Regions from separate parts of the Acetobacter oryzoeni genome, predicted to be linked through region 2. Evidence: predicted binding sites of a transcription regulator. Region 2 holds the regulator's gene; the other holds the start of a gene.
What was found. The regulator HrcA, encoded in region 2, represses chaperone genes, less so after heat shock. The targets are predictions, from matches to a motif close to GTTNGCACTCNCNNNNNGNGAGTGCNAAC.
Positions count from the first base shown of each region.

Region 1: groES (co-chaperone GroES) is a predicted target of HrcA. The motif match lies at 9,920-9,948, and genes of this name have one in related genera.

Region 1 is NZ_CP042808.1:1,812,816-1,828,271, forward strand. Features, by position in the region: gene EOV40_RS08365 (P-II family nitrogen regulator) at 41-379, shown strand; gene cysE (serine O-acetyltransferase) at 463-1,332, opposite strand; gene EOV40_RS08375 (UbiH/UbiF/VisC/COQ6 family ubiquinone biosynthesis hydroxylase) at 1,335-2,585, opposite strand; gene EOV40_RS08380 (DedA family protein) at 2,947-3,510, shown strand; tRNA gene EOV40_RS08385 (tRNA-Ser) at 4,014-4,103, opposite strand; gene efp (elongation factor P) at 4,263-4,829, shown strand; gene EOV40_RS08395 (inositol monophosphatase family protein) at 4,875-5,705, shown strand; gene EOV40_RS08400 (ATP-dependent DNA helicase) at 5,817-8,795, shown strand; gene EOV40_RS08405 (cold-shock protein) at 8,814-9,017, opposite strand; gene EOV40_RS08410 (dienelactone hydrolase family protein) at 9,161-9,829, opposite strand; gene groES (co-chaperone GroES) at 10,040-10,333, shown strand; gene groL (chaperonin GroEL) at 10,387-12,027, shown strand; gene EOV40_RS08425 (HAD-IIIC family phosphatase) at 12,394-14,430, shown strand; gene EOV40_RS08430 (HAD-IIIC family phosphatase) at 14,474-15,456, shown strand, end outside.
Region 2 is NZ_CP042808.1:97,808-113,263, forward strand. Features, by position in the region: gene EOV40_RS00505 (TIGR02300 family protein) at 1-23, opposite strand, end outside; gene aroA (3-phosphoshikimate 1-carboxyvinyltransferase) at 216-1,616, shown strand; gene cmk ((d)CMP kinase) at 1,613-2,266, shown strand; gene rpsA (30S ribosomal protein S1) at 2,551-4,269, shown strand; gene EOV40_RS00530 (L-dopachrome tautomerase-related protein) at 4,383-5,735, shown strand; gene rdgB (RdgB/HAM1 family non-canonical purine NTP pyrophosphatase) at 5,755-6,354, opposite strand; gene rph (ribonuclease PH) at 6,351-7,085, opposite strand; gene hrcA (heat-inducible transcriptional repressor HrcA) at 7,185-8,285, shown strand; gene EOV40_RS00550 (penicillin-binding protein 1A) at 8,381-11,143, shown strand; one part of gene prfB (peptide chain release factor 2) at 11,201-11,269, shown strand; one part of gene prfB (peptide chain release factor 2) at 11,271-12,332, shown strand; gene EOV40_RS00560 (energy transducer TonB) at 12,674-13,423, shown strand; gene EOV40_RS00565 (MotA/TolQ/ExbB proton channel family protein) at 13,530-14,543, shown strand; gene EOV40_RS00570 (ExbD/TolR family protein) at 14,573-14,992, shown strand; gene EOV40_RS00575 (ExbD/TolR family protein) at 15,047-15,456, shown strand, end outside.

The DNA.
Region 1 (15,456 bases), 1.0 Mb from region 2:
AAACGGAATAGACGGACATTTATATTGGAGTAAAAAGCGCATGAAACTGGTTACTGCGATTATCAAGCCTTTTAAACTTGATGACGTGCGCGAAGCTCTGGCTCCTTTAGGTATTCAGGGGTTAACAGTTTCTGAAGTAAAAGGCTTTGGCCGGCAACGTGGCCAGACCGAGATCTACCGTGGAGCAGAATATCGCATCAGTTTTCTGCCCAAGATCAAGGTTGAAATTGTTATCAAAGATGACATGGAAGACTTGGTTGTAGAAGCCATTGCTACAGCAGCGCACACTGGCAAAATTGGTGATGGCAAGATTTTTGTAAGTGATATTTCACGCGCTGTGCGTATCCGCACAAAAGAATCTGGCGAAAGCGCCCTATAAGCCAGTTTTCACGCGCTATGTTACTTTAAGAAATACATTACTGAAGGAAACGTAACTTTCCTTCAGTAATTCTTTTTTGCTTTTTAGATAATATAGTCAATCGGTGGAAGAGTCTGATCCATATTCAGGGCAGGCATACGCCCGGTATGGCGCACACCCACCTTACGGGCTGGATTACCTACAACCGTTGTAAAGGGCGGCACAGGCTCCAACACAATGGAACCAGCGCCAATTTTAGCGCCCTCACCAATTTCGATATTCCCCAAAACCTTGGCGCCCGCACCAATAAGCACGCCACGCCGCACCTTAGGGTGCCTGTCTCCTGAATGTTTGCCTGTCCCGCCCAAGGTGACGTTCTGCAAAATGGAAACATCATCCTCGATAATGCAGGTTTCCCCCACAACTATGCCTGTACCGTGGTCAAACAAAATACGCCGACCAAGGCGCGCTGATGGGTGAATATCCACAGCAAACAGTTCTGATGCACGGCTTTGCAGATGCAAGGCCAGATGGCGCCGTCCCTCCGCCCATAGCCAATGGGCTACCCGGTACGTCTGAACAGCCTGATAGCCTTTAAAGAACAGAAATGGCGTTACAAAATCTGGGCAAGCCGGGTCTCTTTCTCGAATCGCCAGCAGATCGGCAGCAGCAGCGCATACAATATCCGGCTCTGCATCAAACCCTTCTTTAACAAGCTCCGCCAAAGCATCGGACGCTACAGACCGATCCCCCAGCTTGCGCCCGATCAACGCCGCCAGCGCGGATGAAAAATCTGAATGACTGCGCACACCTGTTGCCAACAAGCCTTTCACCAACGGATCATGGCAAACACAGGCCTGCTGCGTCATCTGCTGCCACAGAACGTTTAACTGAGGCGCGCAGATTGAACTATCTTCATCAAAATGGCTGGCTTTGACGGCAGCCTGAGCACCGTCATGCGTTGCTGCATCCATTTTCACAATCCCATAGCGTGCTTTACAAAAGCTTTACGCAAAGCGGGCAAGCGGTTCACGCCCGCAATACCCACATCACGCGCAAACCTTAAAACTGGGTTATTGTTACTGAACAGCCTATCCAGCACATCGGTTGCGGCAAGCATAAGCATATTGGCCGGACGGCATTCCGCCTGATAACGCGCCAGCAACTCAGGCGCTCCCAAATCCTTATCGCGTTGATGTGCCGCAATCAAAATCTTGCTGAGCGCAATAATATCACGAAAGCCCAAGTTAAGCCCCTGCCCGGCTATGGGGTGGATACCATGTGCGGCATCTCCAACCAGAACCATGCGGGTATCTGTATAACGCTGGGCATATTGGGCAGACAAAGGATACGTCCAGCGCCGCCCCACAGGCTTCACCTGCCCCAAGCGATTATTACCCATCCGGCGCTGAAGCTGCATAGCAAACACATCATCCGGCAAGGCAGCAAAACGCTCTGCCAAGCCATCGTGATCGCTCCATACAATGGCGGACATGTAAGGATGTTCTTCATTGCCCGGCAAAGGTAACTGCGCAAACGGCCCTGCGGGCAAGAAATGCTCAAGCGCGCTGTTATCATGCGGAAATTCGTGCGCAATGGCGCAAACAATAGCTGTCTGACCATAAGACAAGCGTGTAAGCGGAATACCGGCCTGAGACCGCAAACGGCTTTTGCGTCCATCAGCAGCAACAATCAGCTTTGCCTGAAAGCTGCGCCCATCATGCAGGGTTACTGTTGCCCCTTCCTTACGGCGCACAATCGTGGCTTCAGCCGGGGCCAGCAGCGTAATTTCTGGCGTAGTATGCAGGCTGGCGTTTAACGCCACGCGCAAAGAACGTGCCTCAATCATCCACCCAAATGGCTGATTGGCATCTTCACGCGTGAACTCCAAAAACAATGGAGATGCAGGCTCACCCGGCCGACCATCTGTGACCAGAATATCCTCAATCGGGCAGGACGGCAGCGGCAGAGCCTCCCACACACCGGCTTCTTCCAGATACGCTTTTGGCCCAGCAGCAATGGCATAAGCCCGGCCATCAAAGTCTGGATCCTCCATGGGGGGCAGATCTGCCTTATCCACCACAGCTACCTTGATACCTGCCTGCGCCAAATGGCACGCCAAGGTTCCCCCAACAGGCCCAGCTCCAATAATGCAGACATCTACATCTGCAATGGGCATCTGCGCGTGTGCTGCCGCTGCGGGCTCGGCATGGGCTGTCTGATGCATAGGTTCGTTCCTTAGCTCATAAGCGCCGCACTTTTAGGGCGCATCTTCTCCAATTCAGGGCAGTCTATACACCAGCCCCTTACTCTTGTAATGAATTTGTATCAAACAACCAGAAAAGACATGAAATTACAGAGAGTTAGGTTCACCTAAAAATCTTTACCAGAAAAGCCATAATAGCTGAAGGTGCAATCTTGCCATGCACGAAAGCCACTAGCCCGCTTTTTTGGATTCCATCATGGTTTGCCAGCTTTTTTACTTTCATCACACACTCTAAGGATTATTCCCCCTGCTTGAGCATCTCGACTATCTGCTGCAGCATTATGGATATGGAATTGTCACCATCATTGTTATGATGGAAAGCATGGGCCTGCCCTTACCGGCGGAAACCTGCATTATCACGGCTGCGCTTTACAGCCTTAAAACCCACCATCTGGGTATTGAAGGCATTACTGCAGCCGCAGTTCTGGGTGCCATTATCGGGGATAATCTGGGCTATCTGATCGGGCGCCATGTTGGGCTGCCGCTTTTACAAAAACACGGCGCCAAAATTGGCCTAACGGCTGATCGCCTCCTGGTGGGGGAATATCTGTTTCACCACCATGGCGATGCCATTGTTTTCTTTGGCCGCTTTATCTCTGTTGCGCGTGTGTTTGTGGCATTGCTGGCGGGTGCATGCCAGTTGCGCTGGCCACGCTTTATGCTGTTTAACGCCCTTGGCGGCACTTGCTGGGCTGGCGGCTATGCTATTGGCACATACATACTGGGCAATCAGATTACCAAATTGTCTGGAACAGTCGGAACATGTGTTGGCGTTATAGGGTTTATCTTTATTATCGGGAGCGCCATCTTCCTTAAAAAGAATGAGAAGAAACTCATGCAGCGCGCCCTTACTGAAGCAAAGACGGGGCAATTTCCACCTGCATAAACAGTATATGCTATTGGAAACTGCCCTAGAAAATTATAAATTTTTACCTTAAACGCCTTTACCTCTGCACGCTTTCCAAAAGCCATTGGCAAACACGTAAGGTAAAGAAAGCACATAAGATGAGATGGTTTAGATCCCGCCTGATATGCCGCCTTCTTGGCCACAAATGGTCACCTTGGCAGCGTGAAAATTCATGGGGCAACAAGACTGAATTTTTGCACCGCCACTGCCTGCGGCATGGATGCTTGGCTACCGAGAAAAAAGCCGCAGAAACCAATTAAAAACAAATACCCGCAAAACCTGTATGGCTCGTATAATCTAAATTGCAGGTTCCCTGTGCTCTTCTTTGCTTAAGCTGAGCTGTATTTCACAAAAATTATGCACTTTTTCTAGCTCGGCTTCGCAAATAGGAGCCAGCAAAAAAAACAGATTGGCACACACAAAACACGGATTGGCACACATTGGATAAAGTGCCTTGTTTTTGTGGGATAAAATTAAAGTGCTGGCGGATGGGGTGGGATTCGAACCCACGGTACGGTTCCCCGCACGCTGGTTTTCAAGACCAGTTCCTTAAACCACTCGGACACCCATCCTCAATTCATCCATCTGAGGACCTGCCGCCTTATAAACAGGATATGGCCACCCTGTCCAGCGGGAGAAAACACGATATATCAAACGCAGTAAACTTGCTCTTCGGGCGTCAGGCTTGTACAAGCCCCATCCTTAATGGACATTCCTTTCAGGGACGAATTATGAAACAGCAGGCAAACCTGATCCGCGCCGGTCAGGTGATTGAGCATGATGGCCGCCGCTGGACGGTGCTGAAACAGCAGATCATCACCCCCGGCAAGGGCGGAGCATTCATTCAGGTTGAAATGCGCGACCTGAAAACCGGCAACAAAACCAACGAACGCTGGCGGACCGCTGATAGCGTTGAACGCCTGATGACGGAAGACAAGGAATACCTGTATTCCTACACCGATGGCGAACTGCTGGTTCTGATGGACCCGGAAACCTATGACCAGTTGACAGTTCCTGTGGATCTGCTGGGTGATCAGGCTCCGTTCATTCAGGATAACATGACCATCAACCTGCATCTGGTTGAAGGTGATCCGGTTGGTATTGATCTGCCGCCGCAGGTTACGCTGGAAGTTGTGGAAGCTGACCCGGTTGTAAAAGGCCAGACAGCCTCTTCCTCCTACAAGCCCGCAAAACTCTCCAATGGTGTCAAAACCATGGTGCCGCCCTTTATTGAATCGGGTGAACGTATTGTGGTTCGGACGGAAGACGGTTCCTACGTCGAACGCGCCAAAGACTGATCCCTTCCGTTTTTCTCTCCAGAGCAGGACAAAACTACAGTGGCCATGCGTCTCTCCCCCGTCATGATGGTGATGCAAACAGCAGCCCAGAAGGCGGCCAAGCGTCTCCTGCGCGATTTTAACGAAGTCGAGCAGCTTCAAGTCAGCATCAAAGGGCCGGGAGACTTTGTTTCCCAAGCTGATCTACGCGCAGAACAGACCCTGCGGGAAGAGCTGGAACGCGCCCGCCCCGGCTATGCCTTCTTCATGGAAGAATCCGGCAAATCCGGCAGCGATAACTGGACATGGCGTTGGGTGGTAGACCCGCTGGATGGCACCACCAACTTCCTGCACGGCATTCCGCATTGGGCTATTTCCATTGGCTTGCAGCGCCGCCTGCCAGATGGGCGTATCGAACTGGCCGCAGGGCTGGTTTATAACCCGGCAGCAGGTGAAATGTTCTGGGCAGAAAAAGGCACCGGCGCTTATCTGAACGAACGGCGTATCCGTGTATCCGCACGGCGTGACATGCAGGAATCCCTGTTTGCCACAGGCATTCCGTTCGCCAAGGTGCCTGCACGTATGCGCCTGCCGTTTGCACGCGTGCTGGGTGCCCTTATGCCGCGTGTTGCTGGTGTGCGCCGCTTTGGTGCCGCAGCGCTTGATCTGGCATGGGTAGCTGCCGGACGTTACGAAGGGTATTGGGAATTCGGCATCAAACCGTGGGATTGCGCTGCCGGTGCCCTTATCGTGCGTGAAGCCGGCGGCCAGGCAACAGACCCCGCAGGCGTTGATCTGGATGATCTGCCTGATGATGTCATGATTGTTGCTGGCAACGGCAACCTGCACAGCAAACTTCTGGAAGTGGTGGCAGATAGCCTTAAAGACGGCAACTAACTCTTCTGCTCCATATTAGCTTTCAAAAAGCCTGCCTCATTAAAGTGAGGTGGGCTTTTTTGTTCTTCATATGTTGCTTTTTGATTTCTAGCTCTGGCATTCCGCGCCGGAATGGATCATCTAGTATTTATCATGCAGACATCCTTCCCCTCCGCTTACGATGCCCCAGCACTGGCTGCATATAAGGGAGCCTATTCCCTTCTTACGGAAGATGGAGAGGTTCTCCATTTGTCTGCGCAGGATGTTAGGCAAAACCTGCAAAACATGCCTAGCCCGCTTGTTATTCATGCGCCAGCATTGGCGCGGCGGTTAGATCTGCCGCCTCCGGGGCAACCTGCGCCATGGCTGGATCTGCTAGAACTGTTTGCCTTTGTGCACCCTGCCACACCTGTAGCCCCTACCCCACGCGGTTTGGCACTGGCCTTGGGGATGCAGGATGAAGACATAGGCGCGGCAGAGGCTGATCTTCTGCCTCGCCTTCTTTCTCTTCTCCTTACCAATCTGGCACGCCAGAACAACGGCGCAACAGCAGAACATCTTGCTGCTCTCACTGTAAGGTTGGGCCAAGCTGGATGGATTTGGAGCGGTACAGTTGCCGAAACCTTGGGGCTGCATGACAAACTCACCCCACAAGGCAGATTACCCGAGACAATGCTTCAGCCAGGGGATGCTCTGCGTATCTGGCGTTTTTTGCCAAAATGGGAGGAGACACCTCTTCCCCCTCCCCCAGCATCTCACCCCATTTCCCCCGTAGAGGCACGCGAGCAGCTTACCAAAATGCTGGGCGAGGATGCCGAAATCCGCGCCGGACAAGCCGACTTCGCATCAGTTGCTACAGGAGCGTTTGAGCCACGCAATGTGCGTGGAGACCCCGCCATTGTGCTGGCAGAGGCTGGCACAGGAACTGGCAAAACCTTAGGCTACATTGCTCCCGCCAGCCTTTGGGCAGAACGGAACAAGGGGGCTGTTTGGGTCAGCACCTATACACGCCACCTACAACGGCAAATTGAGCAGGAAACCCGTAGGCTCTACCCAGATCAGGCCACACACCGGCAACGCGTTGTGCTGCGCAAGGGGCGGGAAAATTATTTGTGCCTGCTGAACATGGAAGAAGCCGTTAACACTGCGGCCTCTCGCCCGGCTGGTATTACCATCGCCCTTATCATGCTGGCCCGCTGGGGCTTGGCCACCGCAGATGGAGATCTGTTTGGCGGAGACCTGCCCGGCTGGTTTGGTGATCTGTTCGGCCAAGGGAATCTGATAGGCGTGGCAGACAGGCGCGGCGAGTGTATTCACGGCGCGTGTGCCCATTATCAGAATTGCTTTGTTGAACATTCTATCCGCCGCGCGCGTGAAGCTGATCTGGTTATTGCCAACCATGCTCTTGTTATGGCGCAGGCTGCTTACGCGCAGGCAGGTATGAGTGATGATGCAGATGAAACGGATGATCCCTCTGCCCCATCCCGCTATGTATTTGATGAAGGCCATCATCTGGCCGATGCCGCAGATAGCGCCTTTTCTGCTGAACTTTCAGGGCTGGAGGCCGCCGAGCTACGGCGTTGGCTGCTGGGGGCAGAAGGCAGGCGTTCCCGCGCGCGCGGCTTAAAGCGCCGTTTGGATGATCTGGTTATTGGCCATCCTAAACTGGAAACACCCTTGGAAGCGGCGCTTATGGCAGCAACGGCCCTTCCCGCCCCCGGCTGGTCTTCACGATTAGGGCAAGAGCAGGCGGATGAACTACCGCCGCCAGAACCCCCAGAAGATATCGGGCTGTTTCCACTTGAACCAGAAGCCCCTCAGCCGGTTTTGGAAAATCCTACAGAAGTTTTTCTACGGCTCCTGCGGCAGCAGGCTTTTGCCAGAACACAGGAAGGCGGAAAACAGCACGTTTATGCTGCCCTTGAATGTGATCTGCACCCTTTGATGCCAGACTTGGCAGAAACTGGGCATCTTTTGGCCCGCGCCTTAACACGTCTTGTTGAACCTTTGCGCACCTTAGTGGAGCGCCTGCACGCACGCCTGGAAGAAGATGCCGAAACGCTGGATTCCACAACTCGCGGGCGCATAGAGGCCATGACGCGCGCCTTACGCCGCAGAGCTATCTCTCGGCTAGATGCGTGGATTGCCATGCTGAGCGCTCTGGACACACCCCCTGAGCCCGATACCACACCTTCCCACGTGCACTTTATCCGGGTTGAGCGGCGCGAAAAACAGCGCATGGGGGAGCAGGATGTGGGCCTTTATCGCCATTGGTTAGACCCCACCATTCCGTTTGCTGGCATCATGGCCATACCTGCACAGGGTATGTTGATTACATCAGCCACCTTGCGTGACCAGCAAACGAACGAACCAGATAGCGATAACGCAGAACAGGCATGGGAAGCCGCCGAGGCACGCACCGGGGCTAATCACTTTCCCTCACCTCCTCTGCGTGCCAGTCTGGCCAGCCCGTTTGATTATGCCCGCCAGACGCGCGCCTATATTGTAACGGACATAGACAACAGCAGCATTGTTGATCTGGCAGCCGCATTCCGCACGCTTTTCTTAGCCTCTGGCGGTGGGGGCTTGGGGCTATTTACGGCCATTTCCCGCTTGCGCGGTGTGTACGATCGTATTGCGCCTACATTGGAAGAAAACGGTCTACCGCTTTACGCCCAGCATGTAGATGCGATGGACAACAATACGCTGGTCGATATTTTTCGGACAGAAGAACACGCCTGCCTGCTAGGCACGGATGCCATGCGCGATGGCGTGGATGTGCCCGGAAATGCGCTACGGCTGGTGGCCTTTGAGCGTGTGCCGTGGCCCCGGCCAGATATTCTGCATCGTGAACGCCGGATTCACCTTTCTGGAGGTGACCCGAAATCTTTTGATGAACGGATTGCACGCCTGCGGTTACGCCAGGCCTTTGGTCGGCTTATTCGCCGTCAGTCTGATCGCGGGGTCTTTGTCTTGTTAGACAGACGCACCCCTACCCGCTTGCTCAGTGCTTTTCCCGAAGGGGTGGAAGTTCGCCGCCTTGGGTTAGCTGATACAGCACGAGAACTTGCTGCCTTTTTGGCAGATACAGAAAGGGCCGATCAAAACTGATCGGCCCTGCCTGAAAAATCAATCTACTTTCAGATTGGTTGCAGCCTGCTTGCCGCGTTCTTCAACCAGATCGAAAGAAACTTTCTGTCCGTCATTCAGGCCACGCAAACCCGCTGCCTGTACTGCGGTAATATGCACGAACACATCTTTACCGCCATCATCTGGGGCAATAAAGCCATAACCCTTGGTGGCGTTAAACCATTTTACTGTACCGGTCGGCATGAGCGGGATAGTCCTTGTTCTTCTCAACGTTTTGTCCTGCTGCACACCGTGTGCGGTTCAGGATATACCCCATCCCCCCATGACCAGCCGCAATTGTCAATCATAATTCGCTAACCGACCACAGCTAGGACAGGGAAATAGGCCTACGGATTCATGTTGCTTTTCAGGAAATCAATGCTGCGTTCCTGCGCTTCCTGATAAGCTTTGGCATTAAAAGAGCTTCTTTCCGAACAACCAAATCCGTGCCCTGCATCGTCGTACACGTAAAGTTCAACTTCCGGATGCGCCTGCCGAATAGCTGCAATATCGGTATGCGGGATACTTGCATCCTGTTCACCAAAATGGAGCTGTACCGGGCAGCGCGGAGTCTCGTTCCGGCTGGCGGCAATACCGCCCCCATACCAGCCAACAGCAGCCGCAAAATCATCTGTTCTGCATGCAGCTTCCCAAGCCAGTGTACCACCCCAGCAATAACCGATAATGCCGACTTTACGAGGCTTGAGCACTGAGGCGGCAGCCTGAATATCCAGTAATGTTTTGGCAAGCGGGATCTGCGCCCGCAATGCCAGGCCCTCTTTCACGCCTTCTGCGGAATAATCCAGTTCCGCCCCACGCTGTACGCGGTCAAACAAGGCCGGCGCAATCACGTGGAATCCTGCCTTGGCAAAGTTTTCGCATACCTGCCGGATATGGTGGTTCACACCAAAAATTTCCTGAAGCACCACAAGTGTGTAAGGATGATGGCTACCTTCGGTTTCCCATGCGGAAAACTCATGTCCGTCCGCAGCCTGAAGTGTTGTGATATGACCCATATGAGCACCTCCTATGTGCTCTCAGGTTACAGCAAAAAGAAACTTTATCCACATTCCTTGACTCTGCCTTTGGGCAGACCTATCTCCTTTTCTGGCACTCCCGGGGTGGGAGTGCTAACGTAACGCGGCGTTATGTTACGCGCGACAAAGCGGATGGGGCTGCTTTCTGTTAAGGGCACCATCCCAAAAATGAATGTGGAGCGATCCATAATGACGAAGTTTCGTCCCTTACACGACCGGGTAGTTGTCCGTCGCCTCGAAGGCGAACAGAAGACCGCTGGCGGGATCATTATTCCTGACACAGCTCAGGAAAAGCCTATGGAAGGCGAAGTGATTGCTGTTGGTCCGGGTGCCCGGAATGAACAGGGCCAGATTGTGGCGCTTGATGTTAAGGCTGGTGACCGCGTCCTGTTCGGCAAATGGTCCGGCACGGAAGTGAAGATCGACGGCGAAGAGCTGCTGATCATGAAGGAAAGCGACATCATGGGCGTGGTAACCGCCTAATTTTGCGCTGATCCGCATTTTAATTTCAGAACGATCTTCACAGGAGAAATTCAATGGCTGCCAAAGACGTAAAGTTTGGTGCAGACGCACGCCAGCGCATGCTGCGCGGTGTGGATATTCTGGCTGACGCTGTAAAAGTAACGCTGGGCCCCAAAGGCCGTAACGTGGTGCTGGACAAGAGCTTTGGTGCTCCCCGCATTACCAAGGACGGTGTTTCCGTTGCCAAGGAAATCGAACTGGCTGACAAGTTCGAAAACATGGGCGCTCAGATGCTGCGTGAAGTAGCATCCAAAACCAATGACATTGCTGGTGACGGCACCACAACGGCTACGGTTCTGGCTCAGGCTATTGTGCGTGAAGGCCATAAGGCAGTTGCTGCTGGCATGAACCCGATGGATCTGAAGCGCGGGATCGACAAGGCTGTTGCCGTTGTTATCGAAGAGCTGAAGAAGAACGCCAAGAAAGTGACCACCCCGGCGGAAACCGCTCAGGTTGGTACGATTTCTGCAAACGGTGAATCTGAAATCGGTCAGATGATCTCCGAAGCCATGCAGAAAGTTGGCTCCGAAGGCGTGATCACGGTTGAAGAAGCCAAGCACTTCCAGACAGAACTGGATGTTGTTGAAGGCATGCAGTTTGACCGCGGCTACATCTCTCCGTACTTCGTGACGAACCCGGAAAAGATGACAGCAGATCTGGAAAACCCCTACATCCTGATCCATGAAAAGAAGCTGTCTTCCCTGCAGCCCATGCTGCCGCTGCTGGAATCTGTTGTTCAGTCCGGCCGTCCGCTGCTGATCATTGCAGAAGACGTTGACGGTGAAGCTCTGGCAACTCTGGTTGTCAACAAGCTGCGTGGTGGCCTGAAAATTGCTGCTGTTAAGGCTCCGGGCTTTGGTGATCGCCGCAAAGCTATGCTGGAAGACATTGCTATCCTTACGGGTGGTCAGGTCATCAGCGAAGATCTGGGCATCAAGCTGGAAACCGTTACCCTGAACATGCTTGGCACCGCCAAGAAGGTGCACATCGACAAAGAAAACACCACCATTGTTGATGGTGCTGGCAAAGCCGATGACATCAAGGGTCGCGTCAAGCAGATCCGTGCACAGATCGAAGAAACCTCTTCCGACTACGACCGCGAAAAACTGCAGGAACGTCTGGCCAAACTGGCTGGCGGCGTTGCCGTGATCCGCGTTGGTGGTTCCACCGAAGTGGAAGTAAAAGAACGCAAAGACCGCGTTGACGATGCCCTGCATGCAACCCGCGCTGCTGTGGAAGAAGGCATTGTTCCGGGTGGTGGCACGGCTCTAGCCCGCGCTACGCTGAAGCTGGAAGGCCTGCACTACCACAACGATGACCAGCGCGTTGGTGGGGACATCATCCGCCGCGCTCTGCAGGCTCCTCTGCGCCAGATCGCTCACAACGCTGGTGAAGACGGTGCTGTGATTGCAAACAAGGTGCTGGAAAACAGCGACTACAACTTCGGGTTCGACGCTCAGGCTGGCGAATACAAGAACCTGGTTGAAGCCGGTATTATCGACCCGGCCAAGGTTGTCCGCACGGCTCTGCAGGACGCAGCATCTGTTGCTGGCCTGCTGATCACCACGGAAGCCATGGTTGCTGAACGCCCGGAAAAGAAAGCTGCTCCGGCTGGCGGCCCTGACATGGGTGGTATGGGTGGCATGGACTTCTAAGTCCTTTCAACCCATCGATACGGCAATAAACTTGCCGTATCACCAGTTTCAAGAAAACTGCTCTCTGAAAAGAGGGCAGTTTTTTTTTGCAACTTTCGGTCTCTACTGAATTACAGTATACTAATTGTAATATCGATAATATGAAGAAATTAGTTTAGATGAGAGGTAACCGTGGCAGTTGATTTTAAGGTAACCAAAGCATTACTTGAATCCACAGCATGGACTTGGGGACCTCTTAACCATCCCCCTCTCACGACTTCTCTTCGATTTGGATCTGATGGTCTCATCAAAGATTACACACATACCAACGAACATTCATGGAAATTGACTGGAGATCTTTTAGAGATTTTCGATATCCATGGGAAAATGATCTGGAAATTTGAAGGAATATTTAACAATCAGGACTCTATTACCCTGATCAGTTTTCCTCATAACGATCCGAAATGGGGGGTTTTCTTCGCGCTTCAGGCAGAAAAAGCAAACATTCCGCCTCAGCTTGTTTTAATGAGCGAACTCCCTGCTCCCTCCCTTCCGGTAGAGCCTAAACCAGCTATTTCGGCACAGCCTAAGAAATCTACTGCTCCAGCTCCCGCGCCCAAGAAGCCTAGTTCTGCTAAAAAAGATCATGCGTCTTCTTCTACTCAGGCAAAGGAAGAAGGCATTCGGCTTGTTATCTGGGATTTGGATGACACCTTCTGGAAAGGCACTCTCTCTGAAGGGGAAATCTCCCCCATTCAGCGCAATATTGATATTGTAAAAACATTAAATGGCCGAGGCATTGTAAATGCCATTTGCTCACGCAATACGTTTGAGGACGTTAAGGCGCGCCTAGAACAGCTTGGTATATGGGACGATTTTGTTTTCCCACGTATTTCATGGGGCCCAAAAGGACCGCTGGTTAAGGACATTATCGAAAAAATCCAGCTTCGCCCAGAAACAGTGATGTTCATTGATGATAACGTTACAAATCTGAACGAAGCCAAGCATTTTGTGCCAGAACTTAACGTGGCTGAACCCGATGTTCTGGAAACCTTGCTGGATAATCCACGATTTAAAGGCAAACCAGACCCAGAGCATAGCCGCCTCAAGCGCTATCAGGTTCTGGAATCTAAGCACAAGGATATGGCTGCCACTGACGGCGATAATGAAGCTTTCTTGCGTAAAAGCGATATTCGCGTCAGCTTCCATTCCGATATTGAAGCCGAGTTCCCGCGTATTCATGATCTTGTGAACCGGACAAACCAGCTCAATTTCACCAAGAACCGGTGGCCAGAAGATATTGAAGAAGCACGCCTGCGCTTTAGAGAAGAAGTGGAAGCCGATTTTGATACAGATGTTGGCTATGTAAAAGTTGCCGATGCCTACGGGAACTACGGCATTTGTGGATTTTACCTTTCACGCAAGGATGAATTTCTGCACTTCCTGTTCTCCTGCCGCACAATGAACATGGGGGTAGAACAGTTTGTATGGCAGAAGTTGGGGAAACGCCGCGTGCCTATTCAAGGCAAAGTAGGCTCCAAACTTGAAGATCCGATTGTTGACTGGATTAAAGTTGTTGAAGATGTAGATGCTTCAACGGAAACATCATCAGCCTCTGCAAAGCGCCTGAAAGTGTGTATTCGCGGCGCATGCGATATGATGATGACCTCCAATTTCTTGCGTACAAAAGTCGATACGCTTGAAGAGCTGAACTACGCCTACGAAGGTTGGGAAATTATCGCCTCCCCTCGCTTTGTTGCCCTCACGCGTGATCTGAAAGACGATCGGAACAGGGAAATTATTGCGCATCTTCCTGGCATGCCTGATGGACGCTTTAAAACCGATATTCTTGAAGAAACATCAGATGTGTATGTTCTGTCTTTTTCTCAGGAATCTTTCCACGGCCTTTATCAGTCCAAAACCACAGGCATGATTGTGCCAATGGGCCATTTTGGCCTGCCCTATCATCTGCCTGGTGGGCCGAAAGATAAGTTTGATTACACGTCTGTTTCCTACGATGATCTTGTGAATAAATATGGCGTAGAACACGTCTCGCAAGAACAGTGGGACTTCTTTAGAAAAGAATTTGTTTTCCTGGGTGGTTTTAACAAAAATCTGTTCTTGAAAGATTTGCGTTATATTTTCAATCGCATGATGGCCGCGCAAAAGAAAGTTATCATCATTGGGCTAAATCAGGCTGTTGGGCGCGATCATAAGCTTTTGGAATTTTTTGCTGAAATCAATTCCATTGTGCGCCCTCTGGCTGAAAAATATAAGTTTGATTACATTGATGTAAACGATATCGTTCGGTCTGAAGATGATTTAGCGAAAGATGGCATGTTTGGCGGAGCTCATTTTGACCGTCCAGCCTACAAAACAATATCAGATAAAATTCTCTCTCTGTTACCTACGTCTGCGGCGTAAAGTATCACCATAAATTCCACTATCAAGGCACCTCGAGACTATCATGATAGAAACTAAGACTTTTCGCGGGCAATCTACCATTCTGTCACCGCAACTTACTGAAATGACTTGGACTTTTGGTGCGGAAGGACAGTTTCCTCTCACGACAACTCTCAAACTTACTCCTGATGGAAAGATTGTTGGTTATTCTCATCCCAATGAATCTTTCTGGAGAATAGAAAACCACAAACTCCTGCTTCTAAAAGAAAATGGAGAACTGATGTGGCGTGCCGCAAAGGTTGTTAAAAATCAGGACGGCCTTCTAACAATGTTGTTAGACACGCCTGAAGATCCAAATACACATTTTATATTGCAGCAAAATCCGGCCAATAGCGCGCCAATACCAGCGCCAGAACAGGCTTCTGCCGGGTCTGCTATGCCAGCACCTGCACCTGCTCAAGCACAGCCTTCTGGCATTCCTGATGCAGAATACCTTTTCCCTGCCGATCTAGAAGTAACACCAACAAAAGTTAAAAAGGTGCTGCTCATTGGTTCATGCTTGACTGCGCTTTACCTGGAACAGTTTCAGAAACGCTACCCAGCCACTGCCTTTGATTACGTTCCCTATAACTTTGTGAGCGTGCTGCCTCCTGCTCCTCCAGCTCCTGTTGGAGAATATGACTTCCAATACATCCAGATCCCCCTACGCTCTGTCATAACAGATCGTATCATATGGGGCTTCCGCTTTAATGAAGCGGGGTTTGCAAATACACTCTTGCAAGATGCTTTTGCTGTTATTGATGTCATGCTGGATGCAGCAATGGTCTATAATAAACAGCATGGGCTGTTGGCCTTTGTATCCAACTTCATTGTGCCGCAGATGAACAGCGCTTCCAGCATACACGGGCGCGGTAGCATGAACGATATTGCTGCCCTTGTACGCCGGCTCAATGAATATCTCAGCTCAAAAGTTGCCGAATATAATAACGCGTACCTTGTAGATATAGATGCTGTTGCCAGTTCTATCGGAAAGCGATTTGTGCTGGA
Region 2 (15,456 bases):
GTGCCGAGATCGGGCTGAGACATCTTGCTACCTGTCGATCCTGAGCAGTCAGATTGGGGGGCACAGATGCCCCGGAAAGAAGGCTGATACCTTCCCGCAACGCGAGATGGAATCGAACCAGACTATAAGGCGACGCCAAATGCCATTGTGTTTTGTGTCCTGTCAAACCCGACTTGCAGAACAAATGCATTTTCTGGCAGCAGAAAGCAGTTTTTATGGTTTCTGGCGGATTGACTTGCCGCCCCACACGCCGGAATGAACAAGGTATGACACAGCAGACCACATCTTCCACCCGCCCGTTACGGGTTTCTCGCGCTCAAGCTCCTCTTTCTGGCTCCATCCGCGTGCCGGGAGATAAGTCTATCAGCCATCGTGCCCTTATGTTTGCATCCCTTGCCAAGGGCACCACGCATATTTCTGGCCTGTTGGAAGGCGAGGATGTGCTGTGCACAGCCGCAGCCATGCGTGCTTTGGGGGCAGATGCCGTGCAGGAAGGGCCGGGCCAGTGGCGCGTAAGCGGGCCAGGTGTTGGGCAGCTTAAAGAGCCCGATAACGTGCTGGATATGGGCAATTCAGGCACAGCAGCCCGTCTGTTGTCTGGCATTTTGGCCAGCCATGGCATGACATCTGTGATGACAGGGGATGCAAGCCTCCGCCGCAGGCCCATGAAGCGCGTTATGGACCCGCTGGCCGGAACAGGTGCCACATTCCTTGCGCGTGAGGGTGGCCGTCTGCCCATGGCTATTCGTGGTTTGGCAGACCCCAAGCCGCTGGATTATCGCCTTCCCGTTGCCTCTGCGCAGGTTAAATCCGCCGTATTGCTGGCGGGGTTGAATGCAGTTGGAGAAACGCGCGTAGAAGAGCCGGTTGCTACGCGTGATCACACAGAAAATATGTTGCGCCATTTTGGGGCAGAAGTTTCTGTAGAAAAAACGCCAGATGGTGGCCGAATCATTCGTTTGCAGGGGCGCCCCAACCTTGTGGCGCGTGATGTTGCCGTGCCGGGTGATCCCTCATCCGCAGCTTTCCCACTTGTTGCGGCGCTGCTGGTGGCTGGGTCTGACATCACCATTTTTGGGGTGGGGCTCAACCCATTGCGCACCGGGTTGTTTACTACATTGCAGGAAATGGGTGCGCAGCTTGAAATCCTGAATGCACGCACAGAAGGCGGAGAACCTGTAGGGGATTTGCGTGTGCGTGCGTCTGCTCTCAAGGGCGTGGAAGTGCCGCCAGAACGTGCACCTTCCATGATTGATGAATATCCGGTGTTGGCAGTTGCCGCAGCTTACGCATCTGGCGTTTCACGCTTTTGCGGGGTTGAAGAACTGCGGGTGAAGGAGAGCGACCGTTTAGCTGCAACCGTAGCGCTGCTGGAAAACAACGGCGTTCGCACTGCTGTGGAAGGGAATGATATGATTGTGTACGGCACGGCAGGTCATATCCCCGGCGGCGGCAAGGTGGAAACTCACATGGATCATCGTCTGGCTATGAGTGCTTCTGTTATGGGCCTTGTGGCTGAAAAACCTGTGGAAATTGATGATACCTCTTTTATCGAAACCAGCTTTCCGCAGTATCTGGATCTGATGAACAGCATTGGCGCGGGGTTTGTAGCATGACACGAGGCGGCCCAGTTATCGCAGTGGATGGCCCAGCCGCCGCAGGTAAAGGCACGTTGGCGCGCAGGTTGGCAGAAGCTTTGCATCTGCCGTATCTGGATACAGGTTTGCTCTACCGTGCTGTTGGGCGCTTGGCGTTGGATGCTGGGCAGGATCCGGCTTCTCCTGCGCAGGAATTTGCGTCCCGCTTACTGCCCACCGATTTGGAAAGACCAGATTTACGCACACCCGTAGTGGCACAGGCTGCCAGCAAGGTGGCGGCACAGCCAGAAGTGCGCGCTGCTTTGGTGGAAACGCAGCGCCGGTTCGCGCAGGAAAAAGGGGCCGTGCTGGATGGGCGCGATATTGGCACCGCCATTTTTCCAGATGCAGACGTAAAGCTGTTTATTACAGCATCCCCCAGCACACGGGCTTTGCGCCGCTTCTTACAGCTTGGTGGAGACCGCAATGCCCCTGATGCACCAACGCGTATAGCAGAACTGGAAGAGTCCCTACGTGCGCGAGATGATGCAGATGCCGGGCGTGCATCTGCCCCTATGCTTGTGGCGGATGACGCATATGTGATTGAAACAGATGAACTGGAAGCAGATGCCGTTTTGGCAAAAGCATTGCAGATTGTAAGAGAACGACTCGCTGGAATCTCAGAATAAAAATTCTGCGGAATTGTGTTACAGTGGTAACGTAATGCCGTTTTTCTGGCGGTTTTCAGGCTGTGCACGGGTGGTTTGTATTGACAAGCGGCCTGTACACAGTGTCTGTGCATGATCAAACACTGCGTACCATGCAGGTTTGTTTTTATTTTGATTTGAGGCTTGGCAAAAAGGCTACAGGGGATGGCCCCTATAGACATGCCAAGTAAGCCGTGCCGCATAATGCGGGGCGCAGGAATAGCTTGCTTGCCCATTGCAGGCGGGCCCAAGGTTAACAGTTACACATGGCTTCAGCCACAACCCAGACTGCGGACCATTTCCGCGGTGAAGATTTTGCAACCCTTCTGGACGAAACCCTTGGCCGGGACACGGGCTTTGATGGCTCCGTTGTTCGTGGCCGCGTTGTTCGTCTGACCGATGATTACGCTATCGTTGATGTCGGCCTGAAAAGCGAAGGCCGCGTTGCTCTGCGTGAATTTGCACCACAGGGTGTAAAGCCGGAAGTTAAGCCCGGCGATATCGTTGAACTGTATGTTGAACGGTATGAAGACCGCGACGGCAGCATTGTGCTTTCCCGTGAAAAGGCACGTCGTGAAGAAGCTTGGACAAGCCTGGAAAAGGCTTTCGAAGCCAATCACCGCGTCAACGGCACCATTTATGGCCGTGTGAAGGGTGGCTTCACGGTTGATCTGGGTGGCGCCATGGCGTTCCTGCCCGGCAGCCAGGTAGATATCCGCCCTGTGCGTGATGTTAGCCCGCTGATGGGTGTGCCCCAGCCGTTCCAGATTCTGAAAATGGATCGCGCTCGTGGCAACATCGTTGTGTCCCGTCGTGCCGTTCTGGAAGAAACGCGTGCTGAACAGCGTAGCGAACTGATCCAGGGCCTGACGGAAGGCATGATTCTGGATGGCGTGGTCAAGAACATCACCGATTACGGTGCGTTCGTTGATCTGGGCGGCGTTGACGGCCTGCTGCATGTGACCGACATTGCTTGGAAGCGCATCAACCATCCGTCCGAAGCTCTGCAGATCGGCCAGCCGGTGCGCGTGCAGGTTATCCGCTTCAACCCGGAAACGCAGCGTATCTCCCTTGGCATGAAGCAGCTTGAAGCTGATCCGTGGGAAAATGTTGCCCTGAAGTACCCGCCGGGTGCACGCTTCACGGGCCGCGTGACCAACATCACCGATTACGGCGCATTTGTTGAGCTGGAACCGGGTGTTGAAGGTCTGGTGCACGTGTCTGAAATGTCCTGGACGAAAAAGAACGTCCATCCGGGCAAGATCGTCGCTACTTCTCAGGAAGTGGACGTGATGGTTCTGGATGTTGACAGCGCCAAGCGCCGCATTTCTCTGGGCCTCAAGCAGGTTCAGCGCAACCCGTGGGAGCAGTTCGCGGAAGAGCACAAAGTTGGCTCCACCGTAGAAGGCGAAATCCGCAACATCACCGAGTTCGGCCTGTTCATCGGTCTGTCTGCAGACATCGACGGCATGGTTCACATGTCCGACCTGTCTTGGGACGAACCGGGCGAAGAAGCCATGAAGCACTACGAAAAGGGCCAGGTTGTCAAAGCCAAGGTTCTGGACGTGGATGTGGAAAAAGAACGTATCTCTCTGGGCATCAAGCAGCTTCAGGAAGATCCGGCAGCCGATGCGCTTGCCAGCGTTCAGAAGGGCTCCATCGTAACCTGCACCGTGACCGCTGTTCAGACGAACGGTATCGAAGTGAAGGTTGATGACGTTCTGACCGGCTTCATCCGTCGCGCTGAACTGGCCCGTGATAAGGCAGAACAGCGTCCGGAACGCTTTGCTGTTGGCGAACGCGTGGATGCGAAGATCATCTCTGTTGATCGTGCAGCCCGCAAGCTGGCCCTGACCATCAAGGGTCGTGAAGTGGAAGAAGACAAGCAGGCCATCAACGAATACGGCTCTGCTGATAGCGGCGCTTCCCTGGGTGATATCCTGGGTGCAGCTATCCGTCGTCGTAACACAGACGGCGAAGACTAATTGTTCAGCCATAAAGGGGCGGTCTGACTGCTCCTTTATGTTTTTTGAGCATTACGTTTTAAGAAAATGGCGTCGGTTTCCGGCGCCATTTTTTTGTGTTGCGCTGTGTTGTGATGAAAGGGCTGGGCAGAAAACACCCGGATATCTGCCAATCTGTGCCACACTGTGTTTCAGATTCATCCAAGAACTGGAGACACAACGGAATGGTGCGCCGGAACATAACGCTGAATCAGAAGCCGTTTAGCCCCACACGTAGCTCCAAACTGGCGCGGCGGCATCTGCTTGTGGCTGGTGGTGCGGGGGTAGGTCTGGCGCTCGCCAAATCTGTGCGTGCTACTCCAAGCGCTATTGTGCAAACCGGGGTGCATGGAGATCAGGGTTACGAATCTGCCGGGTCATTCGAGATTGTGGCAGAGTTTTATGGGCCGGGGCCATCGGGCATTGTGGTGACGGATAATGGCCGTGTTTTTGTAGGCTTTCCACGGCATGCCATTAACCATAAAGGGGCCACGCTGGCGGAATTGGTGAATGGCCATCTTGTTCCGTGGCCAAGTGCTGCACTGAGCATGCCATCAGATATCCCTCCGGCAGAACGTTTGCTTTCCATTCACGGTATGACACAGGATACGCGCGGTTTTATCTGGGCAATTGATGATGGCAAATTGGCCGGATTACCTTTGCAGCCGGGTGCTGCAAAAATTGTCTGCTTTGATCCTGCTGCCAATAAGTTGGTGCGTTCTATCGTTCTAAAAGCTCCAGCTTTGTTGCCTGACAGCCATATGAATGATTTGCGGGTGGACCTTACGCATGGAGCGGAAGGAATTGTTTACGTAACCGATAGTTCCTTCGGCCACAGTCCGGCTTTGGTGGTGGTAGATATTGCTACAGGTCAGCAACGGCGCGTGTTGGGGAAACATTCCTCTACACAGGCAGAGGCTGGTTTTATGGCTGTGGTGGAAGGATTGCCGCTTAAATACGATCCCGCGCAAAAACCCAAATTTGTGACCGGCGGGGTGGATGGCATTACCTTAAGCCCGGATTCCAGCCGCGTATTTTATTCCCCTCTTACCAGTCGCCGCTTGTACAGCCTGCCTACGGCCGTGTTGTCAGATATGTCTGCCTCAGAAAGTGCGTTGGCTGCCGCCGTAAAGGATGAAGGAGAAAAAGGTGTGGCGGATGGTCTGGCAACAGATGCTCAAGGGCGCATTTACACCACCAATTTTGAGCATGATTCCATTTTTCGCCGCAATACGGATGGTTCCATGGAACTCATGGTGCATGATCCGCGGATTCTTTCTCCAGACGGTATTTTTTGCACGCACACCCATGTGTATTGCACACTGGGGCAGTGGAACCGTCTTGCGGGCTTTCATGATGGTACGGATGAGCGCCAACCACCTTATTTGCTCATTCGCTTCCCCATTCAGGGGCCACCTGTCAGTTCCGCAGAACCGGCAGGTGGTTAGTGTGTAGGCAGTTAGGTTTTTAGCTCAGGCACGCGTTTTTAAAGGCCTCAAAGGCGCGGGCGCGGTGGCTGATGGCGTTTTTTTCTGCATCAGTCATTTCAGCAAATGTGCGGGCTTCGCCATCGGGGGCAAAAATCGGATCATATCCGTGGCCCTGTGTGCCTCGTGGTGGCCAGACAATCTGGCCATCTATGCGGCCTTCAAAGCTTTCTGTACGGCCATCAGGCAAAGCCAGACACAGCACGCAAATAAACCATGCGTTGCGTTTGCCTTGCCCAATTTCTTTTTCAATACGCGCCATGGCCCCAGCAAAATCTTTGTTCGGGCCAGCCCAGCGCGCAGAATAAATGCCGGGTGCGCCATCCAGTGCGGCCACACATAGCCCAGAATCATCGGCTAGTGCGGGCAGGTTGGCGGCTTTGGCGGCGGCTAAGGCCTTAATGGCGGCATTGCCTGCAAAGGTGGTTGCCGTTTCTTCTGGCTCTGGCAAGTTTAACTCACCAGCAGAAACAACCTTGATGCCAAAATCAGCCAGCAGAGTGGCAAATTCTGCCAGCTTGCCAGCATTGTGCGTGGCAAGCACAAGGGTGCTGCCACGCTCCAGTTTTATGGTGTTCATGCGCGCTTTTTTTCTGCAGCTTCCACGGCAGCCATCTGGGCTTCAAACAGCTCGGTTACACCCTTGCGTGCGAGTGCAAACAGGTTGTCAAACGCATCTTCCGTAAATGGTGCGCTTTCTGCTGTGCCCTGAATTTCCACAATGCGACGGTCTGCTGTCAGCACAAAGTTGGTATCAGCAGAAGCAGAGCTATCTTCCACGTAATCCAGATCCAGCACAGCGCCTTCAGTTGTCAGCCCGCAGGAAACGGCAGCAACCTGCCCGCGCAGTGGCAGGCGTGGCAGTACATTGGTGGCGACCAGTTTGCCAAGAGCCAGACGCAGCGCCACCCATGCGCCTGTAATGGAAGCGCAGCGCGTACCACCATCAGCGTTCAGCACATCACAATCCAGCGTAATGCTCATTTCACCCAGAGCGTCCAGATCTGTGACGGCTCGGAGGGAGCGGCCAATAAGGCGCTGGATTTCCTGCGTGCGGCCAGACTGTTTGCCCTTGGCAGCTTCGCGGTTGCCGCGTGTGTGGGTGGCGCGGGGTAGCATGCCGTATTCTGCCGTAACCCAGCCTGTACCTTTGCCACGCAAAAAAGGCGGCACGCGGTTTTCTACGCTGGCAGTGCACAGTACTTCCGTGCCGCCAACGCGAATAAGGGCAGAGCCTTCAGCGTGGTGGGCAAAGCCTGTTTCAATGGTAATCGGGCGCATCTGGTCTGGCTGGCGGCCTGAAGGGCGCATGGAAAGCTCCTTGGTAAAATAAGATGTCTGGCGCGTATGGTGCGCTTTTGTCGGCAGTAAAACTGCGCGAATAAGGTATATAAAGGCTATCCGGGATTTATGGATATGCGAAGGAGCCCTTGTGTCATGAAGCGTGGTTTGCTGCCAGTAAAAGCTGCTCTGCCTCCGGGGCTGAATGCGCGGTCTGCGGCTATTCTGCGTGAAGTGGTGGAAGAATATGTAGCGAGTGGGGAACCCGTTGGCTCCCGCACTGTGTCTCACAGGCTTGGGCTGCCGCTTTCTCCGGCCACAATACGCAATATCATGGCATCCCTTACAGAAGCCGGGCTGCTGTTTTCCCCCCATACATCTGCCGGGCGGTTGCCTACAGAAAAAGGGTTGCGGCTGTTTGTAGATGGCCTGTTGCAGTTTGGCGCGCTCTCGGAAGAAGACCAGCGGGTCATCGGCCAATCGCTGGAGGCCAAAGGGCGCTCACTGCAAGATACGCTTACAGAGGCTTCATCTCTTTTGGCGGGCATGTCCGATGCAGCCGGGCTGGTGGTGGCGCCCAAAGGGGATGGTGGCATCAAGCACATTGAGTTTGTGGCGTTAGGCAGCAATCGCGCACTGGTTATTCTGGTGGGTGCAGATGGGCATGTTGAAAACCGTGTTATCGAAACACCGCCCGGTATGCCGCCTTCTGCCTTGGTGGAGGCAGCAAATTACCTGAATGCACGGGCCATGGGGGCATCTCTGCCAGATTTACGCACGCGCGTAAGCTCTGAAATGACGGAAGACCGAAGTATTCTGAATGGTCTTACAGCAGAGGTGGTGGAAAGCGGCCTTGCCATTTGGGATGGTGGCGGAGACGGGCTGGGGGGCACCCTGATTGTGCGCGGGCAGTCTCGTTTATTGGCCGATGTAGATGGGCAGGACAGGCTACTGGCCATTCAAACACTGTTTGACCGGCTGGAAGCGCAGGAAACCATGTTGCGCCTGTTGGAGTTGGTAGAGAACTCTGAAGGGGTGCGCATTTTTATTGGTGCAGAAAGCGGGTTGTTTGGGGCTACGGGTATGTCTGTTGTTATGGCGCCTGCCCGTAATGAGGCGAACCGGATAGTAGGGGCTATCGGGGTTATTGGCCCCACCCGTATCAATTATGGGCGTATTGTACCGGTGGTGGATTATACAGCCCGCCTGCTGGGTGACATGTTGGGTTAGCACTGTTTGTAGATGTGGTCGGAATTCGGCCATGATTTTTATTACAATGCGCAAACAGGGCAGACGATTATGTGTGAGAATGGTAAAGGGCCTGTATGACAAGCGCTCCGTCTTCTGGTGATCAGGGTTCATCTTCCAGCCATTCTCAGGGCAGGTCTCCGCAAAATCGCAGGCCCGATCTACGCCGCCCGCGCTTTCGCCAATGGCGGAAGGTGCTTGGGGCAACGGCTGCGTTGGCGTTGGTTGGCACCACGGGTGCTGTGGTTCTGCTGTGGTCCCAATACGAAGGGATTGTGGCGGATCTGCCTACGGTAGAGGGCTTGCGCTCCTATCAGCCGCCAGTCATGAGCCGCCTTTATGCCGGAGATGATCAGCTTATTGCCGAACTGGCGAATGAGCGGCGTATTTTTGTGCCTATTAGTGCCGTGCCCGATAAGGTCAAAAATGCATTTGTGGCGGCAGAAGACCAGAAATTCTGGACACACAAAGGGGTGGACCCAGTTGCCATTGCGCGTGCTGGCCTTACGGATTTAACGCGCGGCAAAGGCAAGCGGCCTATTGGGGCATCCACCATCACGCAGCAGGTGGCGCGTATCATGCTGCTGGGCAGCAACGCGGTGTCTTTCCGGCGTAAGGCTAAGGAAGCCTTTTTGGCCATGCGGGTGGAGCAGGTTCTGCCCAAAGACAAGATTCTGGAAATCTACCTGAACGAAATTTATCTGGGCAGCGGCGCATATGGTATTGCCGCAGCATCCCAGACCTATTTCAACAAGCCGCTTGATCAACTGGATGATGCAGAGGCCGCATTTTTAGCGGCGCTGCCTAAATCTCCCACTAATTATAACCCTGTACGCTTCCCCGATGCAGCTCGAGGGCGCAGAAACTGGGTGCTGGAACGTATGGCCGATATTGGGGCCATTACGCATGATGCCGCGCGCGTAGCAGAAGCCCAGCCGTTGACCACTCGCAGCTTTACGCGCCCCGGCCCGGCACCGGGTGCAGAATGGTTTGCGGAAGAAGTGCGCCGCGAGTTGATGGAGCGTTACGGCCAAGACGTGACCATGCAGGGCGGGTTGGATGTTCACACCAGTTTGGATCTGCCGCTCCAGCGCAATGCTCAGGATATTTTGCGCCAAGGGCTGATGGCGTATGATCGGGCACATCGTGGCTGGCGTGGGCCAGTGCATCATCTCTCCGATATCGGGACATCCACCTCTACAGCAGAATGGGTACAGGCTTTACAGGGTGTTCCGGTGCCTGCGGGTATGCTTGACCAGTGGCGTTTGGCTGTTGTGCTGGATGCAAAGGGGCAAGTGGGCTGGCTTGAAGGCAGCGTCGTGCGGCGGAACAATGCGTCCCAAAGTGGAGGCGAGCCTCGTACAGGTGTCGTGCAGGCCAAGGATATGGCATGGGCACGACGCTTTAAGCCATTGCGTGCCGGTGATGTGGTGATGGTGCAACCGCAGGCCGAAGGTGGGCACGTTGCCCTCATGCAGGTGCCTGTGGTGGAAGGCGCCATTGTAACCATGAATGCACGCACGGGCCGGGTTCTGGCTCTTGTGGGTGGGTGGTCTTTTCAGGCTTCGCAGTTTGATCGCGCAACACAGGCGCTGCGTCAGCCGGGGTCTTCTTTCAAGCCATTTGTTTATCTGGATGCCATGGAGCAGGGGATTTCCCCTTCCCAGAAGTTTGATGACTCCCCTGTTTCTTACGGAGCATGGCACCCCAATAACTATGAAAAAGATTTTTGGGGCCCCACCACTCTGCATGATGCCCTGCGTGAATCGCGCAATCTGGTTACCATTCGCTTGGCGGCCCATCTGGGCATGAAAACCGTGGCGGATATGGCAACCAACCTTGGGTTGGTGGATTCCATGCCGCATGTGCTCCCCGCAGCATTGGGGGCCGTGGAAACCACAGTGCTGAAGGAAGCCGGAGCCTATGCCTCGCTTGCGGCAGGTGGGCGTAAGGTGACGCCAACACTGGTGGACGATGTGCAGGACCGTGAAGGCCACGTTATCTGGCGGCCGGAGGGGCTGGCGTTGACCACAGCTTCCGCACAACCTGATACGAACACCAATGGTGGGCAGGCGGCAGACCAACCAGCGGCTGATGCCGTGTTCCCCGATGCACCATCGGATCAGAAACCCGCAGATGCAGGAAAACCAACACCTACCCCGGCTTCTGTAGAGCAGCCCATTGTCATGCCGGGGCAGAATGATGTGCCTGCCTTGCATGATAGCCGGCAGCAAGTGGCATCCGCCCAAAGTGCGTTCCAGATTACCACCATGTTGCAGGATGTTATCCGGCGCGGCACGGGTGTGCGAGCTGGAACGGGTATAGATGTGCCGATTGCGGGCAAAACCGGCACCAGCCAGAACTTTAATGATGCGTGGTTTGCTGGATATACTCCAGATATCGTAACTGTCGTGTGGATCGGATTTGATACGCCTCAGTCCCTCGGTAAAAATGAAACTGGGGGCGCCATTGCTGGTCCCTTGTGGAACAAGGTGATGAAAACCGCCTTGGATGGTTATCCACGGCAGGATTTTGTACCCCCCGCGGGCATTACACTTGTGCAGTATGATACGGGCAGGGGCGTGGCCATAGATGCCTTTAAGGAAGGGCAGGTGCCGGGGCTGAGTGCAAACCTTTCAAGCAACGTAAACCCACAGGAACTGACAGCCGCAGATACAGGTGCTGAAAACATGCCTGATTCTGAAAGTGATATGGCTGCTGAAGGTTCTGGAGGCGGCCAATCTGGAGAGCATGCTCCTTCTGGTAATGGTGGTTCGTCTGGTTCTGCAGCACCTTCTGCACCAGCCGGGGGTGACATTGGTATGGGTGGCCTTTATTGAGGGCCAACACCACATTGTCTTTTTTGACATGATAGAAAAATATGGAGAATCGGCCTGATGTCTGCCGAGACTGAAGCCCTTAACGACCAGATCAAGCAGTCAGTGGCACTGCTGAGGAGGCATCTTTAACTGGGATGTCGCCCAGGAAAGACTCGCTGAACTGAATAATCGGGCAGAAGATCCCGATCTGTGGAATGATTCAGACGCTGCGCAAAAAATGATGCGTGAGCGCACCCTTCTGGCCAACCAGATTGAAGGTGTGGAAGCGCTTGAAACCAATGTGCGCGACACCAGCGAACTGATTGAACTGGCAGAAGCTGAAGGAGATGCAGATTTAGTGGCCGAAGGTATGGCCACGCTGCGTGATCTGGCGGAAGAAGCCAAACGGCGTGAAACAGAAAGCCTGCTTTCTGGGGAAGCGGACAGCAATGACTGCTACCTGGAAGTAAACGCAGGTGCCGGGGGTACGGAAGCGCAGGATTGGACAGAAATGCTGCTGCGTATGTACACCCGCTGGGCAGAGGCGCATGGCTACAAGGTCACGCTGATGGAAAGCTCGGAAGGGGAACAGGCGGGCCTGAAATCTGCTACCATTCTTGTTTCCGGCCCCAATGCCTATGGCTGGCTGAAAACAGAAGCGGGTGTGCATCGCCTAGTGCGTATTTCACCGTTTGATGCCGCAGCGCGCCGCCAGACATCCTTTGCATCTGTTTGGGTGTATCCCGTTATTGATGATTCCATTGAAATCGAAATCAATGACGCAGATCTGAAGGTAGATACCTTTAGGGCATCTGGTGCTGGTGGGCAGCACGTTAACAAAACGGATTCCGCTATCCGTATTACGCATATGCCCACAGGCATTGTTGTGGCCTGTCAGACAGACCGTTCTCAGCACCGTAACCGTGCAACGGCCATGCAGATGTTGCGTGCACGTTTGTACGAGGCAGAGTTGCAGAAGCGCGAAGCCGAGGCCGCAGCGGCAGAAGCTGCCAAAACGGATATCGGCTGGGGGCATCAGATCCGCTCTTACGTGCTTGCGCCTTACCAGATGGTAAAGGATTTGCGCACAGGGGTAGAAACCGGCAACCCGGATGCAGTGCTGGATGGTGATCTGGATGCCTTTATGGCAGCCGCGCTTGCCATGCGGGTAGGGGCGACGCGATCTGAGGCGAGTGCTTCAGCCCAGTAATGGTTTATTCCTAAATCGAAACAAAAATACAAAAAAGCAGGTTCCATTTTGGGCCTGCTTTTTTGTTGTGAGAACGGGCATCATGAAACAGAAAAACACTGATAAAGCTTAGAAAATTCAGTGTTAGAGCAATTTTGTTCCTACGCCAGAACAGATTGTCTTTGTGAAAGAAAATGTGAAATTAACAGAACATTCTTGACAGAAAGCCTCTCAGATTGCCCAATCGAAAGTCGGGAAAGGTTACCTGTATGGCAGAACAGCAATCTGCTATTGTCATACCAAGGTAAACAGGCTCCGGTAACGCCCTGTGTATCAAGGGTAAGACGATAGCATCCGTTGCGATGCAGGGTGACAAAGGAGGACGTGCAAATATGAATGACTACGAGCAACAGCCGGGCTCGGTGAAATATACGTTCCGGGTAGGGGCTGTTGTCAGTGTTGTTGCCCTGTTGGTGGTTGTCGCGCTGCATCTTATGGGCGTGCTGGGGCTGATGTACGGTATGGGAACCACGGCAAGTGTTCCTGTTACACATCCGCCTATCAAAACAGTTATGTTGCCACCCCCGCCGCCACCTCCTCCACCGCCGCCACCCCCGCCCCCACCGCCGGTTATGGCTGTGCCGCCGCCGCCGTACATTCCGCCGCCCAAGATCAAGGTGCCACCCCCGCCCAAGCCGCCCATCAAGCATGTGGCCAAGGCGCCGCCTAAGCACCCAACACCGCCGCAGACCAAAACGGCAGCAGCGCCGCCGGCAACATCTGCGCCAAGCAGTGCGGCAGCAGCCGGAGATGGCACAACAGATGCACCAGATACGTCTGCTGGTTCTGCACCGCTAAATAACGTGCAGCCGGTCTATCCCCCAGAAATGGAGGAAGACAACATCGAAGGCCGCGTGACTTTGATTTGCGATGTGGAAGCTTCCGGCATGACCAGCAACTGCCATGTGCAGTCGGTCTCTGGTGGTCAGGCTTTTGCCCAGTCTGCGTTGGATTACGTGCACAAGGCCCGTTATCGTCCGGCCACGCGCAATGGCGCACCGGTGAAGGAACTGCACAAGGTCTATGTCATCCGATTTAGGTTGGATGACTAAAACGGGGTCAGTTTTCATACTGGCCAGTAGTACAAATATGGATTGCCCGATCTGTTTGCGTAACAGGGTAGCGGATCGGGCCCTGATGATGAGGATTATGAGGAAGATGACCAGACTGCCCCGTTCTTTTGTGTCAGGTCTTGCGGCTCCGGCTCTGGCGCTGCTGATGAGCACTGCAGCCCCAGTTGCGGCTTTTGCGCAGGATGCCGCGCCCGCAGCACCCGCACCCGCAGCCACGGCCCCGGCTCCTGATGCGGCGCCATCTTCCGCACCGGCACCTGCCGCCACACCGGATGCAGCCCCAGCCCCTGCGGCGCCAGAAGCGCCTGCACCTGCTGCCAGCGCCCCGGCCGAACAGGCGCCACCTGCAGCAGACACCAAGGAAGAAGCCAACCCCTACGGTCTGGGTGCTCTGTGGTCCAATGGGGATATCATTGCCCGCGGCGTGCTGCTGATCATGCTCACCATGTCCCTGGGCACATGGTATATCATGATCACCAAGTTCATCGAGCAGGCCCGCCTGTTCGCTGCCGCCAAGGAAGCCACCAAAAGCTTCTGGACCAAGCACAGCATTCAGGAAGGTGCTTCCGCACTCACTTCCACATCCCCGTTCCGCTACATCGCCGATACCGGTATTGTGGCTGCCGAACACCATGAAGGCACGATGCAGGAAAGCATTGACCTGCATAGCTGGACGGGCATGTCCATCCAGCGCGCGGTCAACAACATCCAGAACAGCCTGCAAAAGGGTCTGGCCTTTCTGGGCACGGTGGGTTCCACCTCTCCGTTTATCGGTCTGTTCGGCACGGTGTGGGGGATCTATCACGCGCTGACAGCCATCGGCATTGCCGGTCAGGCTTCCATCGACAAGGTGGCAGGGCCCGTGGGTGAATCCCTGATCATGACGGCCATTGGTCTGGCCACCGCGGTGCCGGCCGTTCTGGGCTACAACCTGCTGGTGCGCCGCAACAAGACGGCCATGGACCTGGTGCGTGACTTTGCTGCTGACCTGCAGTCCATCCTCATCGGTGGCGTGCGTCATGGGGCTGCGGTGGATCAGATTGTGGTGCGCCCGGATAACTCCCCCACCACGGCCACGGTTTCCAACCGCGTCGGCTAATCGCTCAGGTCAAGGCAAGGAGAACGCTTATGGGCATGCAGGTTGGCGATAGCGGCGGGGAAGACGACGTCGTCTCCGCCATCAACACCACACCGCTTGTGGATGTGATGCTGGTGCTGCTGATCATCTTTCTGATCACCATTCCGGTGGCGACACATACCGTGAAGGTGCAGCTGCCCAAGGACATGAACCAGCCAACCCAGACCAAGCTGAGCAATGTGGTTTTGGCAGTCACGGCGGATGGTCAGACCTTCTGGGATGAAACGCCGATCAGGGACCGGGCCGATCTTCTGGCCCGGCTGGAGAAGGCGGCGGTGCAGAAGCCCCAGCCGCAGATCCAGATCCGCGGAGATGTGACCACACGCTATGAGAGTGTGGGCCGTCTGGTGGCGACGTGTCAGGAAGCGGGCATCAGCCATATCGATTTCATTACGGAAAAGCCGAAATAGGCAGGGGCGGGTGGCGCAGCACGCCACCTCATCCTGTGGGGGAGAGCACAGGCCATGGGCATGAATGTTGGCTCCGAGAGCACAACGGAAGATGAAGGCATTGTTGATATCAACACCACGCCGCTGATTGACGTGATGCTGGTGTTGCTGATCATGCTGATCATCACCATCCCGTTGCAGACGCAGGCGGTCTCGATTGATCTGCCGCAGGGCAACCCGCCGCCCAGCACGGAAGAAACACCTGTGGTGACACTGGTTGTGGACTTTGACAACTCGCTGACCTGGAATGGCCAGCCCATCAATGGCGAGGCCGATCTGCAGGCGCATCTGCGTGAGATCGCCAGCGGGCCAGAGGCTTCCCGCCCGGAGTTCCACCTCCAGCCCAACCGTCTGGCTGACTACAAGACCGTTATCCACGTCATGGCCGACGCACAGCGTCTCGGCGTCACAAAACTCGGAATCGT